Regions from separate parts of the Shewanella sp. QJM3NY_23 genome, predicted to be linked through region 2. Evidence: predicted binding sites of a transcription regulator. Region 2 holds the regulator's gene; each other region holds the start of a gene.
What was found. The regulator sigma-54, encoded in region 2, starts transcription at its own class of promoters, with help from an activator protein. The targets are predictions, from matches to a motif close to GTTGGCACGNNNNTNGNNT.
Positions count from the first base shown of each region.

Region 1 (5,139 bases), 740 kb from region 2:
CGGTGACCGGGGTGATACGCGGCGCCAGAGTGGTTAAGAGTTACCCGGCGGGTGAGCATTATGTGACTGAGCTGGAACTTGATTTTTCTCAAGTGTGGGCCTTGTACCAACAGCAAAATCGTCCACAAAAAGTGAAGCAAGTGACTTATTTTTAATAAAGTATCCTTATTAACATTGCTTGTGTTTTACTGAATAACTTTATGTATTGCGCATTATTAAAGCCTCTATTTAAGAGGCTTTTTTTGTGCCTTTTGTCAGCGCTTCCAGCATAGGAAACGCATCAAGCTGGTGAGATAGGCGCTGATATAACTCAGCATTATAGAGTGCTGTCGTTAATCAAATAGAGCGCTGTAGTGCATAAAAAGAGCCAAGCAAAAGTTGCTATGAGATAGTGATAAGAAAACAGTAGTCAGAGATATTGCGCATAGGGTCGAGGACTAATTAGACACTCATTATCGGACCTTATGCCCACAACTAGTGTCAGCTGTAACATCAGCGTAAAAAGAATCCGCTTAGGCCTTAAGATTATTGCCTAAGGTCGAAATTGTTGAGGTTTTACCTTTACCATCGTAGGTAAGGCTGGATGCGTTTCGACTGGCTTGTAAGGCTTGGGAGAAGCGATTAATACTGGCCATGCTGTGTTCTATTAAAGTGGCATTTTGCGCGTTAAGCGTCTTACATTGGGCTAACACTTGTTTGGTAATTTCGACTAATTTTTGTAGCTTAGGATCGCTACTGAGTTTATTGCTGTCAGGGTGCTCTGATAATCGTACATCGACCGCTTTGATCTCATCTAACAACTTAGCTTTATCTGTCGCTAGGTTTAGCAACTCATCGGCACTTTGTGCGATAAGCGCCACTTTCTCTGCTTCGATAAGGCGTTTTAAGTCGTTTAATAACGTATGTTGATTGGCGATGATGTCGATTATTGAGTTCATAACAGCTTAATTAAGATCCTTTAGTTCATTTTCAAACTGCGCAATATTACTGGCCAGTTTGTCGGCATCAATTTTGTAGCGACCTTCAGCAATAGCCGCTTTGATCTGTTCGACTTTTTTAGTGTCGATTTCAGGCAAGCTGTTCAATTTTGCTTGGGCACTTTGCAGTTGTTGCGCCTGAGGTGTTATTGATACCGAGTCACTTTTTACGGTTTTAGCCGTAGTGGTTTCGGGCGATACGGCCTCATTTTTTGCCGATGATTTATCGGTTGTCGGCGTTGCGACTCGATTGTTAGTGCTTGTATTTACATGCTTTACGTCTATAGCCATAATAGGTTCCAACGTTACTTTAGTGAGATCAACATAACTGTATATCGGCGTTCACTGTTAAAGCTTTAGTAGAATTTTGTAGTGATCAATAAAAAAATGCCCATCGATTGGGCCACGTGGTACTACATTCTAACCTCAACCGCGCCGACCCCAATAACGTTTGCATCTACCATTTTCTGTGAGTTACTGTTTCTAACCTGAATTCTATCGCCTAAGTTACCATCACGTAAGGCCTCACCGATAGTTTTTATCTCAAAATTGGCCGTGCGGGCAAAAATAGACACCATGTCGCCTTTGCATACAAAGCAAAGGTTACTGCTAAACAGGGTTTGATTGGCGGCAATTCTACGTTTTACTCGGGTACCTGTGACCTGTGCGGGATCATCAAATTGTTGGCCACGTAAATTACTCTGCTCGACATAGGCGAGCGTCACCTGCTCTGCGTCAATTAGATCGCCTGGCCCCAAGGTTTGTGTGGCCACAACCACAGGGTAAAGAATGTCGACTCTTACCGATATGTAAATTTGCCAAGGGTATTGTAGCTCTGGGGTTTCGCAACTGACTTTAACTGTGTTATTACGGCCTATTGCGCGATCGCTGGCGACCTCAACGCTTAGCGCTGAACTGCAAACAGGTGGGGTAACCCTAGTGTCTAAACTTTGCGGCGTAATATTGACTTTGGCGTCACTAGGGGCTTCAATTTTATTTTCAATTGCCGCTATAGCTAATCGTGATATCGTCGATAAAGAGGGTACGCTAGGCTCATCCGCGCCGAAACTTGGGGAAGAGAAGAGTAAAGCGATGAAAAAGTACACAGTATTTACTTTCATAATGATTAGACTAGCTTGAACGGCCAGATTGCACCTATACTTCGTTGTGGCCCGTACCTTTAGACATTTTTTTCATAGAAATTAGTGTCATAAATTTGACGAGTTTGGGCCTGGTTATCATTCAAATTTATTAAAGCAATTAGCATGCCTATACTTATAGTTACTATGGGTGGGGAAGCATTGACAAGGCAAAGGCATTATGTCGAGTATTCTTGATTCAGTAAATAAACGCACCCAACTCGTGGGGCAAAACCGCCTAGAACTGTTACTGTTCAAATTAAACGGTCGGCAACGATTTGGCATTAACGTATTTAAAGTTAAAGAGGTGCTGCAGTGCCCTCCATTAACCGCGTTACCAAAGCTAAATCCTGTGGTTAGAGGTGTCGCCCATATTCGTGGCAAGACGATCTCTGTGATTGATTTAAGTGCAGCGACGGGTGGTCGCCCGATTGAAAACACCGACGAGTGTTTCATTATCATTTCTGAATATAATCGCAGCGTACAGGGGTTCTTAGTTAAATCTGTTGAGCGCATCATCAACATGAACTGGGAAGCTATTATGCCACCGCCACAGGGTGCGGGGCGTTATTCTTATTTAACTGCGGTTACCGAGATTGAAGGTGAGCTGGTTGAGATCCTTGATGTTGAAAAAATCCTCGATGAGATCTCACCGGTTAAGACGCAGATCAGCCAAGAAGTGGATGATAAGCTGACCATTGATAGAGATCGCCATTATCATATTATGGTGATTGATGATTCAACTGTTGCCCGTAAACAAATTATTAGGGCGCTTGAGTCATTAAACCTACAAATCGATACCGCTAAAGATGGCCGAGATGCACTTAACCAATTGGTGGCGATGGCGGCCAATATGGATAATGTGGCTCATGAGATCCCATTAATTATTTCTGATATCGAGATGCCAGAGATGGATGGCTACACCTTAACGGCAGAGATTAGGGACAATCCTAAGCTTAAAGATATTAAGGTGGTGCTTCATACTTCACTCAGTGGCGTGTTTAATCAGGCGATGGTCGAAAAAGTTGGCGCCAATGATTTTATTGCTAAGTTTAATCCAGATGAACTCGCGGCCGCGGTGAATAAGCACCTTAGCTTGTAAATTGAGCGTCGTCATACAAGCACCTAACTTTGAATAGTTTATGCTTGTCTCAGTGAGTTCGCTAATGTATAACGCTTGGCTGTTTAATGCTTGCTATAGTAGTGTATGTTGTAGCCTGTTTTACTTTTATAAGATTGGGATATCTAGGTGCCGAATAAATCACTTGCTGAAGCTGAGTACAACCAATTTAGATTATTTCTGGAGCAACACAGCGGGATCGTGCTGGGTGAAAATAAGCAGTATTTAGTTCGTAGTCGCTTGGCGCCATTAATGGGGAAATATAACCTTCCTTCATTATCAGAGGTGGTCAAACATTCAATGAAGCCGACGGAGCGGCAGTTAAGGGCTGAGGTTATCGATGCGATGACCACTAACGAAACCTTATGGTTTAGGGATCGTTATCCGTTTGAGCTGCTCGCAAATAACTTATTGCCTGAGTACACTCGTTTAGGGCGTCCACTCAAAATATGGTCGGCGGCGTGCTCCTCAGGGCAAGAACCTTATTCGTTAGCCATGACCATTTTAGAATATCAGCAGCGTAAACCAGGGGCATTACCGGGTAGCGCATCGATATTGGCCACCGATTTATCGCCATCTATGTTAGACAGGTGTAAAGCGGCGCAATATGATAATTTGGCGCTGGCTCGGGGCTTATCAGATGAGCGTAAACGGCAGTTTTTTGCTCCAACCACACCAGGCTCTATGGTCGTCAAAGACAATGTAAAACGTTTGGTGAATTTCAGAGCCCATAATTTGCTTGAAAGTTATACCTTACTGGGTAAATTTGACATTATATTTTGCCGCAATGTACTCATCTACTTTGCACCTGAGGCAAAGGCCAAAATATTGCGGCAATTTGCTGCCGCTTTGAACCCCAAAGGGATCTTATTTCTTGGCGCTTCGGAGTCGATTGCCGGATTAACCGAAGAGTTTGAGATGGTGCGCTGTAATCCTGGCATCTATTATCAAAAGCGTGGTTAGTCTTTACTACCTGATTTAGTTAAAATGCCAGCAATAAGCTGGCATTTTTTATCTTTATGGTTTTTTATTAACCACTCCCATCCTCTTCCCCCTTGTTTGGCATAACAATTGCTTTGTTGTTGATATCTGTATGAGGAGGCAATTTTATGGCGATTAGTTTTGATAAAGCATTAGGTGTGCATCAATTCACCTTGGGTGTGCGTTCAACGCGTGCGCAGGTGATTTCATCTAACATTGCCAATGCCGATACCCCTCATTATAAAGCCAAAGATCTCGATTTCGACAAGGCACTGCAAGCTGCTCGCAGTCGGCAAGGTGGTTTAGCCATGAGCCGCAGTGACGAACGTCATTTCGATTTAGCGGCTTTAAGTCAGCAACATGTGAGTTATCGCGTGCCAAATCAGCCCGATACAGGTGATGGTAATACCGTCGATATTCAGCAAGAGCAATCTGAGTTTATGCAAAACGCCTTAGAGTATCAGATGTCGTTAGGGTTTCTTGACAGTAAATTTGCTGGGCTGAAAAAAGCACTTAAAGGAAATTAATGATGAGCTTATTTAATATCTTTGATGTTTCTGGATCGGGTATGTCGGCGCAATCTATCCGCCTTAATACCACGGCAAGTAACATTGCCAATGCCGATTCAGTTTCCAGTAGCATCGACCAGACTTACCGTGCTCGTCATCCTGTATTTGAAGCGGAAATGGCCAAAGCGAGTCATCAACAACAAACCTCACAGTCGGTTAAAGTGGCGGGCATTGTTGAAAGTGATAAGCCGCTGCAGAAAGAATATTCTCCTGATCACCCGTTGGCCGATGCCGACGGTTTTATTTACAAACCCAATGTGAATGTGATGGAGGAGATGGCGAACATGATCTCTGCATCGCGTTCGTACCAAATGAACGTACAAGTTGCTGAAGCGGCCAAGTCTATGCTGCAA
Region 1 is NZ_CM149657.1:1,219,047-1,224,185, forward strand. It holds gene AC0VXX_RS05535 (LPP20 family lipoprotein) at 1-155, shown strand, start outside; gene AC0VXX_RS05540 (flagella synthesis protein FlgN) at 513-938, opposite strand; gene flgM (flagellar biosynthesis anti-sigma factor FlgM) at 945-1,268, opposite strand; gene flgA (flagellar basal body P-ring formation chaperone FlgA) at 1,391-2,098, opposite strand; gene AC0VXX_RS05555 (chemotaxis protein CheV) at 2,298-3,218, shown strand; gene AC0VXX_RS05560 (CheR family methyltransferase) at 3,366-4,199, shown strand; gene flgB (flagellar basal body rod protein FlgB) at 4,346-4,744, shown strand; gene flgC (flagellar basal body rod protein FlgC) at 4,747-5,139, shown strand, end outside.
Region 1: a site for sigma-54 is predicted at 2,232-2,250, ahead of flgA (flagellar basal body P-ring formation chaperone FlgA). Genes of this name have one in related genera too.

Region 2 (5,139 bases):
GGCTCATCTGGCTAATAAATTGATCTTTGAGCTCTTCACTGAGTTCATCGAGTATCTCACCCGTATGGGCTTGATCGATAAGTTGCCATAATACTTGCCGCGCACGCGGTGGAGAGGACTCTAAAATAAAGGCGATATCCGAGGCCGCCATGTCGTGCAGCATACTGCGTACATGGACAAACATACCGCTGCTCAGGGCTTGCGTCAGCTGCTGTAAACGTTGATCTGTAGTTTCATTATCTAACACTTCGATCGGCATGACTTCCCCTTGGAAAAATGGCGCGGCGACATAGGTTATTGGTTAAGTAACCTGAACTCGGGATAATTATAGAATGATATGAGCCGTTTAGGCTCGAGGCGGGGCGATTATACGGCTTCTTCGAATTTTGCGTCAATCAGTGCGCTAATGGCATCGAGTGCCGCTTGAGCATCTTGGCCTTCACTGGTGATGGTAATGGTTTTACCAAAGCCGGTTTCTAGCATTAATAGCCCCAACACACTGGCGGCAGAGGCTTGCTTATCACCCTGAATTAAGGTGACTTGGGCATCAAACTGAGCGGCTAATACCGCCAATTTGGTAGCAGCTCGTGCATGCAGTCCCAGTTTGTTGCAGATGGTTAGCTGGCGCTCAAGCTTCATGTTTCTTTAACTCTCTGTGGCGCGCTTGAACCTTGTGTTTACCTTTATTAAATAATTTAGCAAGTTGGTCGGTAACATAGACAGATCTATGCTGGCCTCCAGTACAACCAATGGCGATAGTTAAGTAGCTACGGTTATTGCGTTCAAGGTGCGGCAGCCAAGTTTCGAGCAAATTCTCTATCTGCCAAATAAACTTGTTCACTAGCGGCTGTTGGCTTAAAAATTGCTGCACTGGTTGGTCGAGACCTGTCAGCGGACGTAACTCCGTTTCCCAGTGGGGATTGGGCAGAAAACGCACGTCAAACATAAAGTCAGCTTCACTTGGCATGCCATATTTAAAACCAAACGACTCAAAGTTAATCACTAATTCTTTATCTACTGTTCCCAGTAAGATCTCGCGTACCTTATCGCTTAAATCATAGATGTTAAGCGTCGAGGTATCTATGTAGTGATCGACCATCTTGGAGATAGGCTCGAGCATTTTGCCTTCAAGCTGTATCGCCTCTTTAAGGGAAACTTTTGAGCGTGATAGCGGGTGTAATCTACGGGTTTCACTGTAGCGTTTGAGTAACACATCGTCAGAAGAGTTTAGAAAGAAACTCAGTAATTCGGTATCTTTAGGAAGATTCGCTAGCTGTTTTTCAAGCTGGATATCTTCGCTGGGCATGTTGCGCACATCGACGCTTATCGCAACAAGTTCATTTCTACCTTTAAGCTGACTGAGCAGCGAGTCCATCATCTGCAGTGGCAGATTGTCGACACAGTAATAGCCCAGATCTTCCAGTACCCTAAGGACTACCGATTTTCCTGAGCCTGAGCGCCCAGATACCATTACCAATTTCATTGGGTGATCACCTGATACAGTTCTGCTTCGTCGTGGGTTTTTCTTAGCTGTTTGATGATAGCTTTATCACTTAATTTCTCTGCCATCGCGGCGAGAGTGCTAAGGTGTTGCTCGCATTGATCTGCGGGAACCAATAATGCAAAGAGGATATCGACCGGCTGATTATCAATTGCATCGAATGCAATTGGCTCTGCACATTTTATCAATACGGCGACGGGCTTCTCAATATTCGTCAGCCGTCCGTGAGGGATCGCGATACCATTGCCTATACCTGTGCTGCCCATTTTCTCTCTCGCCAAAAGGCTTTCAAAAATCTCTTGAGAGGAAAGGGTGGGGTACTGGACAGCGGCCAAGTCGCTGATAAGTTCCAGTACCTTTTTCTTACTGCCCGGAGTGGCGCAGGTTGTGCACTCCGGCCGCAGGATGGTACTAAGTTCCATCGTTAATGTTTTGTTAGCTTCTCTTTGTGTTTAATGACCTGACGATCTAATTTATCGATCAGGGAATCTATCGCGGCATACATATCCGCGTGCTCTGATGTTGCAAATACTTCTCCACCACTAAGATGTAACTTTGCTTCAACTTTTTGCATCAATTTTTCGACATTTAATATCACGTGGACATTATTGATCTGATCGAAATGCCGTTCAAGCTTTGTAAACTTTTCTTCAACATAGTTGCGCAGAGATTGGGTGATCTCAATGTGGTGCCCAGTCAGATTTATTTGCATAAAGTGATTCCTCCGGTTTCCAGTTGTTGATTATAAGCTTTTACGTTGATTTGACGGCGGTATCAACATCGCTTCACGATATTTTGCTATCGTGCGTCTAGCGACTTGAATACCTTGCTCGGCTAACAGTTGCGCCATCTTACTGTCACTTAAGGGTTTCTTCTGATTTTCTGCGGCGACTAGCTTCTTAATAAAAGCGCGGATCGCAGTAGAAGAGCATTCGCCACCATCGTCGGTCCCGACATGGCTGGAGAAAAAGTATTTTAGCTCAAAAATCCCTCTTGGAGTGTGCATATACTTTTGGGTGGTGACCCGCGAGATGGTCGATTCATGCATTTCGACCGCCTCGGCAATATCATTAAGCACCATAGGTTTCATCGCTTCTTCACCAAACTCGAAAAATCCTTGCTGGAAATCGACAATGCAGTTGGTAACCTTGAGCAAGGTATCGTTGCGGCTCTCTAAACTTTTTAGAAACCATTTAGCTTCTTGCAGGTGACCACGAATAAACTGGCCATCGGCTTGGTTTTTGGTGCTGCGCGCCATCGAGGCATAATGTTGGTTTACATTAATCTTAGGCATACTATCGGGATTAAGCTCGACCACCCAGCGACCTTTTTTCTTGCTAACTGTGACATCGGGGATCACGTATTCGTCGCGACTGGCAGTAATGGCCAGCCCCGGGCGCGGATTGAGGGTTTGAATTAGCGCTATGGCCTCGCGTAATTCATCCTCTTTCAGCTTGGTCTTACGCATCAATAGGCGAAAGTCTCGCCCGGCGATAAGATCTAAGTAATCACGGATCAAGAGTCTGGCGTTGTCGATATGCGGGGTGTCGGGGCTGTATTGGGCCAGTTGGATCATCAGGCATTCGCTGAGGTCTCTGGCACCAATCCCGATAGGATCGAAATGTTGTACCCGCTTTAATACCGCTTCAATTTCGTCGAGTTCGATTTCAGGATCGCCCATGGCTTCAAGAATATCGTCGCAAGTTTGCGTCAAGTAGCCACGCTCGTCTATGGCATCAATGATGGCGGTGGCGATAGCGAGGTCGTTGTCAGAAAAGGGAGTGAGGTTTTTTTGCCATTCGAGGTGTTCATACAAGCCTTCGCTGGTCTCCCCTTGAAATGGCATGTCATCGTCGCGCATCGCACCAGAGCTGGAGTTAGGTGATGCGGTATAGACCTCATCCCATGTAGTGTCGACGGGCAGCTCATCGGGCATAGAGTCTTGGTTGAGTGCATCGGAGGTTTCTAAGCTCGAATTGTCTTCACTCGAGTCGACTTGCAGTTGCTCATTGTAATCGGTGTCGAAGTTGTCATTACGCTCTTGTTCTGAGTCGATATTGGCGCCTTCTTGCTCCTCGTCTAACTCGAGTAGAGGGTTAGACTCTAGTGCTTGCTGGATCTCTTGCTGCAATTCCAACGACGACAGTTGTAACAAGCGAATAGCTTGTTGCAACTGGGGCGTCATGGTTAAATGCTGACCCATTTTGAGCTGAAGTGACGCTTTCATCGTACTGCTATTCCCTTGTTTCTAATTCTAAAGTGAGAAAGCTGCCTCTGGTATTAAACCGCTAAGGCGAATGATCTACTTATAAGGTAAAAGCGGTTTCGCCTTTACCTTGAGCGCTAATAACGTTAACTATAGCTTGAATTGTTCCCCTAAGTACACCGCTCGAACTTGTTGGTTATCTAAGATCTCAGCGGGGGTTCCTTCTGCAATCAAGTTGCCGTGGCTGACAATATAGGCTTTCTCACACACATCCAATGTTTCCCGTACGTTGTGGTCAGTGATCAGTACCCCAAGGCCACGATTTTTCAGTTGCTCAATAATCTTTTTGATGTCGATAACCGAAATGGGGTCGACCCCGGCGAAGGGTTCGTCGAGCAAAATAAACTTAGGGTTGGCGGCTAACGCTCGGGCGATTTCGACGCGTCGACGTTCACCACCGGACAGTGCCATCCCCTGACTATCGCGGATGTGGGTGATATGAAACTCTTCTAGCAGGTGCTCCAACTCCTCTTCGCGCGCATCGTTACTGAGTTCGCGTCGGGTTTGTAATACCGCCATAATATTATTGCGTACCGATAATTTACGGAAAATACTGGCTTCTTGCGGTAGATAGCCAATCCCTTTGCGAGCGCGCAAATGCATAGGATCTAGGGTGAGATCGTCATCATCAATAAAAATACGTCCCTTGTCACTTTGCACCAGACCAACCACCATATAAAAGGTCGTGGTTTTACCGGCGCCATTAGGGCCTAGCAAGCCGACAATTTGCCCTGTGCGCACGGTTAAGCTGACATCTTGTACCACGGCACGGCTCTTATAGCTTTTGGCTAAGTTAACCGCTTTTAGCGTCATCTCTGTCATTACTGTTCCTGCTTGGGCTGTTCTTGGGGCTGACTTTTGCTGTTGTCTTGGTAACTTTCGGGTTGAATGATGGTGATAACGCGATCGCTACCCGTACTTTCGGCTATCAACTGTTGCTGCTCAATGTTGTAGCGAATTTGATTACCTGTGACTTGGCTACCTTCTTGTTCGAGGGTGGCATTACCAATTAGGGTTAGAGTGCGGGTCGACAGTTCATAGCGGATCTCATTGGCGCTGGCTGACGCTGGACGACCATTTTCCATCACCTGTGTATAAGTGGCTGGCTTACCCTTTGCCACTAAGATTTTGCCACTACTATTTTCTTTGGTAAAGGCGCGTAATTCATCGGCTAAAATTTTAATGGAGCCTTGAGTCACCTCTACTGGGCCATTGAAGATAATCTGATTATTTTTAATATCAGCTTCTTGGCTTGCGGCTGAAATCTTAACCTCTTGCAGCAGGTCGGTTTCATTCGCCGCACTCTGCAGGCTAACCATGGTTAACAGGCCTGCAAGAATAAGATTATTTAGTTTCATATGTTCCTTCTACC
Region 2 is NZ_CM149657.1:475,440-480,578, forward strand. It holds gene mgtE (magnesium transporter) at 1-259, opposite strand, end outside; gene AC0VXX_RS02245 (HPr family phosphocarrier protein) at 367-639, opposite strand; gene rapZ (RNase adapter RapZ) at 629-1,483, opposite strand; gene ptsN (PTS IIA-like nitrogen regulatory protein PtsN) at 1,480-1,923, opposite strand; gene hpf (ribosome hibernation promoting factor) at 1,926-2,213, opposite strand; gene AC0VXX_RS02265 (RNA polymerase factor sigma-54) at 2,244-3,728, opposite strand; gene lptB (LPS export ABC transporter ATP-binding protein) at 3,858-4,589, opposite strand; gene lptA (lipopolysaccharide transport periplasmic protein LptA) at 4,589-5,125, opposite strand; gene lptC (LPS export ABC transporter periplasmic protein LptC) at 5,112-5,139, opposite strand, start outside.

Region 3 (5,139 bases), 860 kb from region 2:
TTGTTTATAATAGCAGTTTACCCATAAAGATAAATCATTTTAGACGCTATTCGTCATTAAATGAGTAAAAGTAAATTTGGCCAGTTATGGCAAAATATTGATTGAATTTAGCATGAGTGCTGAGAAAAAATGGGGCAAATTTTTACTGAGTGGCTAATTGCATGTCTAGTCACATTAAACGGCTGTGAATTTAACAACCTTGTTTCACTAATCTTGAGCGGCTGTTGTGGTGTGTTATTTACGTTCTTCTTTTTGCGTTAGTACTTCTGCATCTGCATTAGTAGTTTTGAATTGACGCTCAAATTTTTGCTTTATTTAGTTGATACAGCCTTCAGGGATTTTATCTGTTTGTCTTACCACAGTAATAATTTCGATAATACCATCATAGTCTGCCGCAAAACCGTCAGCGAAAGCGGGGTTACTGTCGCGCGCAATAGGGATGAGCTCTGCCTCAATATAAATCGGTGGATAAGCTTGTGCTCTTAGTTCGCTCAGTGTCAAAGAGAGTTGCTTTAGCTCTTTGGTCGCTGGCGTGGCGCGTACCCAGTAGACAAGCTGACTATCGCAGGGTTGAAAGGAAGAAACTTCATGCCCCCAGATGTAGATGCCGGGTGTGATCGCTGTAGAGGTTAACTTATTTGCAGTTGCTGGAGCGGTGTTAGAGTTAGTTTCAATTTGGGCGGCATCTAGGTCGGCTATTTTAGGTTGAGTATTGCTACAACCCATCAAGGTTAGGGTTAAATAGATGCCAGCTATCAGCAGGTTTGCTTTCATGTTGTCCTCCTATAGTTCAGTACTGTTCTGGTTAACGCCTTATGCATGGATAATAAAATACATAATGAGGTAGCCCGACTTCATTGCCTGAATAGCCTGCTCCCTCTATTGCAACTTGGCGATTTTCATCTTAGAAGTAGAGCCAATATCCATTAGACCAAGTTACCTTATCTATGTGTTTATCCATGGATGAGGCTGTGCAGTGTTATCCATAATATGCACCAAATCTTGCCAGCTGTGATTGCTAACGGCAAGTGACGATAGTGGGAAAAATAACGCCGACAAGGCCGTTAATTGTCATATGACCATTTCACAATCAAATAATGGATTACCCGATAAAGTGTGAGGTATAAAAAAACCGCCTATTTTAGGCGGTTTTTATTATCGACTTAATTGATTACAAGCTGTAGTAAAGCTCGAATTCAACAGGGTGAGTCGTGCGCGCTACCCGCTCTGCTTCACCTTTCTTCAATGCGATATATGAATCGATGAAGTCATTACTAAATACGCCACCTTTAGTAAGGAACTCACGGTCAGCATCGAGGTTTTCGAGTGCATTTTCCAGTGAGGTTGCCACTTGTGGGATCTCAGCGGCTTCTTCTGCAGGTAGATCGTACAGATCTTTATCCATCGCTTCGCCTGGGTGGATCTTGTTTTGAATACCGTCAAGACCGGCCATTAGAAGCGCAGCAAAACCTAAGTATGGGTTTGCATGTGGATCGGGGAAGCGTGCTTCGATACGGCGCGCTTTCGGGCTTGGTACCACAGGGATACGGATAGAAGCAGAGCGGTTACGTGCAGAGTATGCAAGCATAACTGGTGCTTCAAAATGTGGCACCAAACGCTTGTAAGAGTTAGTGCTTGGGTTGGTGAAAGCATTCAGTGCGCGAGCGTGCTTGATGATACCACCAATATAATACAAAGCGGTTTCACTCAATCCGCCATACTTGTCACCAGCAAATAGGTTAACACCGTCTTTAGCTAGTGATTGATGTACATGCATACCGCTACCGTTGTCGCCAACAATTGGCTTAGGCATAAAGGTGGCTGTTTTGCCATAAGCATGCGCCATGTTGTGCACAACATACTTAAGGATCTGAATTTCATCGGCCTTTTTTGTTAGCGTGTTGAAACGTGTGGCAATTTCGTTTTGACCCGCAGTCGCCACTTCGTGGTGATGTGCTTCAACGACTTGGCCCATCTCTTCAAGCACTAGACACATAGCGCTACGCAGGTCTTGTGAAGAGTCAACTGGTGCTACTGGGAAATAACCGCCTTTTACAAATGGACGGTGACCTGTGTTGCCATCTTCATAATGGGTACCAGAGTTCCAAGCCGCTTCTTTGGCATCAAGCTTGACGAAACAACCTGACATGTCGGTGCCAAATTTTACATCATCAAATAGGAAGAATTCTGGTTCTGGGCCAATCAATACGGTATCGGCGATTCCCGTAGAGACGAGATACTCTTCTGCTTTCTTGGCAATAGAGCGTGGGTCGCGGTCATAACCTGTCATGGTGCCAGGCTCAAGAATGTCACAGCGGATAAGTGCAGTGGTTTCTTCTGTAAAAGGATCTAATACAAAAGTGGTTGGATCTGGCATCAATACCATGTCTGATTCGTTAATGCCTTTCCAACCTGCGATTGAAGAGCCATCAAACATCTTGCCGTCTTCGAAGAAATCGGCATCAACTTGGTGATGCGGAATAGAAACGTGCTGCTCTTTACCTTTGGTATCGGTAAAACGCAAATCAACAAATTTGACTTCAAGTTCTGCTATTTGTTGTAAAACTGATTCTGCTGACATTCTTAAATCTCCGTGTAGGGTAGAGGGGATGCCCTTCTTATAACATTCAACTTACGCTTAACGCGGTACTGACCAAGATAAAGCGAGACTCGTGCCAATATTTTAAGCTGTTGAATAATAAAGGGATGCAAATAAGTGGAAGGAGTGGTGTAATCTGGCCTGCACTATATTGGTGCGTCCCTTGCCTTTTTATGGTGCATTCACCATCTTGGTGCGCACTGTGATGATCATGATTATTCATAGCTGACTAAAAAATAATCCTGTGCGAGAGTCCTCGTCTAGAGTAGAATGGCACGTTTTTTATTGCAATAGCTATTATTGAAGCTGTTAGTAATACCCTATTTTTTTGATGGTAAGAGGTTTATTTGTGTTAGAGAATTTACGTAACATCGCCATTATTGCACACGTTGACCATGGTAAAACTACCCTTGTTGATAAGTTGCTGGCACAGTCTGGAACCCTGGAGTCTCGGGGAGAAGCCGCTGAGCGGGTGATGGATTCGAACGACATCGAAAAGGAACGTGGCATCACGATCCTTGCAAAGAATACTGCCATCAAGTGGAACGATTACCGTATCAACATCGTTGACACCCCTGGCCACGCCGACTTCGGTGGTGAAGTTGAGCGTGTTCTTTCGATGGTTGACTGTGTATTGCTACTGGTTGATGCGGTTGATGGCCCAATGCCACAGACGCGTTTCGTCACCAAAAAAGCATTCGCACAAGGCTTAAAGCCAATCGTTGTTATCAACAAAATTGACCGTCCAGGTGCTCGCCCTGATTGGGTTATCGACCAAGTATTCGATCTATTCGACAACTTAGGTGCGACTGATGAGCAACTAGACTTCCCAATCGTTTACGCATCTGCGTTAAACGGTTACGCAACTTTAGATCCAGACGAAGAGGGTGTCGACATGACGCCACTGTTTGAAACTATCGTTGAAAAAGTATCATTCCCAGATGCTGACTCGGAAGGTGACTTCCAGATGCAGATCTCGCAACTTGATTACAACTCATATGTAGGTGTTATCGGTGTAGGTCGTATCAAGCGTGGTAGCGTTAAGACTAACCAACAAGTCACTGTCGTTGGTGCTGATGGTAAGACACGCAATGGTAAAGTCGGCCAAGTATTAGGTTACATGGGTCTAGACCGTACCGAAGTTGAAATTGCTAACGCTGGTGACATCGTAGCAATCACTGGTCTTGGTGAGCTTAAGATCTCTGACACTATCTGTGCAGTAGGCGCTGTAGAAGCACTACCACCACTGTCAGTTGATGAGCCAACATTGACCATGACTTTCCAAGTCAACACCTCTCCATTTGCTGGTAAAGAAGGTAAGTACGTGACTTCACGTAACATCCTTGAGCGTCTACAGCAGGAATTAGTGCATAACGTTGCACTGCGTGTTGAAGAAACTGAAAGCCCAGATCGTTTCCGCGTATCGGGCCGTGGTGAGCTTCACCTGTCAATCTTGATTGAAAACATGCGTCGTGAAGGTTACGAGTTAGCCGTTTCGCGTCCAGAAGTGATCATGAAAGAGATCGATGGCGTGATGTGTGAACCGTTCGAAACCGTAACCGTTGACGTTGAAGAAGAACATCAAGGCGGCGTTATCGAGAAGCTAGGTACCCGTAAAGCTGAAATGAAAGATATGCAGCTTGACGGTAAAGGCCGTGTGCGTATCGATTTCGTGATTCCAAGCCGTGGTCTAATCGGTTTCCAAACTGAGTTCTTAACAGCCACTTCTGGTACCGGTCTGATTTACCACACTTTTGATCACTATGGTCCATTTAAAGGTGGCGATATTGGTCAACGCGCTAACGGCGTATTGATCTCTAACGCAACAGGTAAGGCGCTGACTTTCGCACTATTTGGTTTACAAGATCGTGGTCGCCTGTTTATTGGCCACGCGGCCGAAGTATATGAAGGCCAAGTCGTTGGTATTCATGCGCGTGCTAACGACCTTACAGTGAACTGTTTGAAAGGTAAGCAGCTAACCAACATGCGTGCATCGGGTACCGATGAAGCACAAGTACTGACTCCACCGATCAACTTAAGCCTTGAGCAGGCGCTTGAATTTATCGATGATGATGAATTAGTTGAAGTAACGCCGCAGAGCATCCGTGTTCGTAAGCGTTTCTTGACAGAAAACGAGCGTAAGCGCCACAACCGTGGTTCAAAAGACGCTTCTTAAGCCTGTGCTAGCACTTACGAGTCGCTAGCCCTTAAGCTTTAAGTATTAAAAGCCCTGAACATGCAAATGTTGAGGGCTTTTTTGTCTTGGTATTGAGGCACGATATACCAACGAGGCGGTCAGGGGTTAATGACCAATGGCGTTAAGATGTTGGATCAGGTACATCCGCATTTCAGTTGGGGTCTGGCTGACCCAAAAACCGCTCACATAGGCGATCAGTGGCAGCATAAATAGCAGCACGAATAACATGATGGTCAAGCCACGGGCAGATAGTGTGATGCCATTACGAGTACTTAAGTGCAGTGCCTCTTTTTTAGGGCAAGCGGATACACAACGCATACAGGCTTGGCATTCGTCTGAGCGA
Region 3 is NZ_CM149657.1:3,699,772-3,704,910, reverse strand. It holds gene AC0VXX_RS16360 (hypothetical protein) at 316-774, opposite strand; gene glnA (glutamate--ammonia ligase) at 1,172-2,581, opposite strand; gene typA (translational GTPase TypA) at 2,949-4,775, shown strand; gene AC0VXX_RS16345 (4Fe-4S binding protein) at 4,902-5,139, opposite strand, start outside.
Region 3: a site for sigma-54 is predicted at 2,662-2,680, ahead of glnA (glutamate--ammonia ligase). Genes of this name have one in related genera too.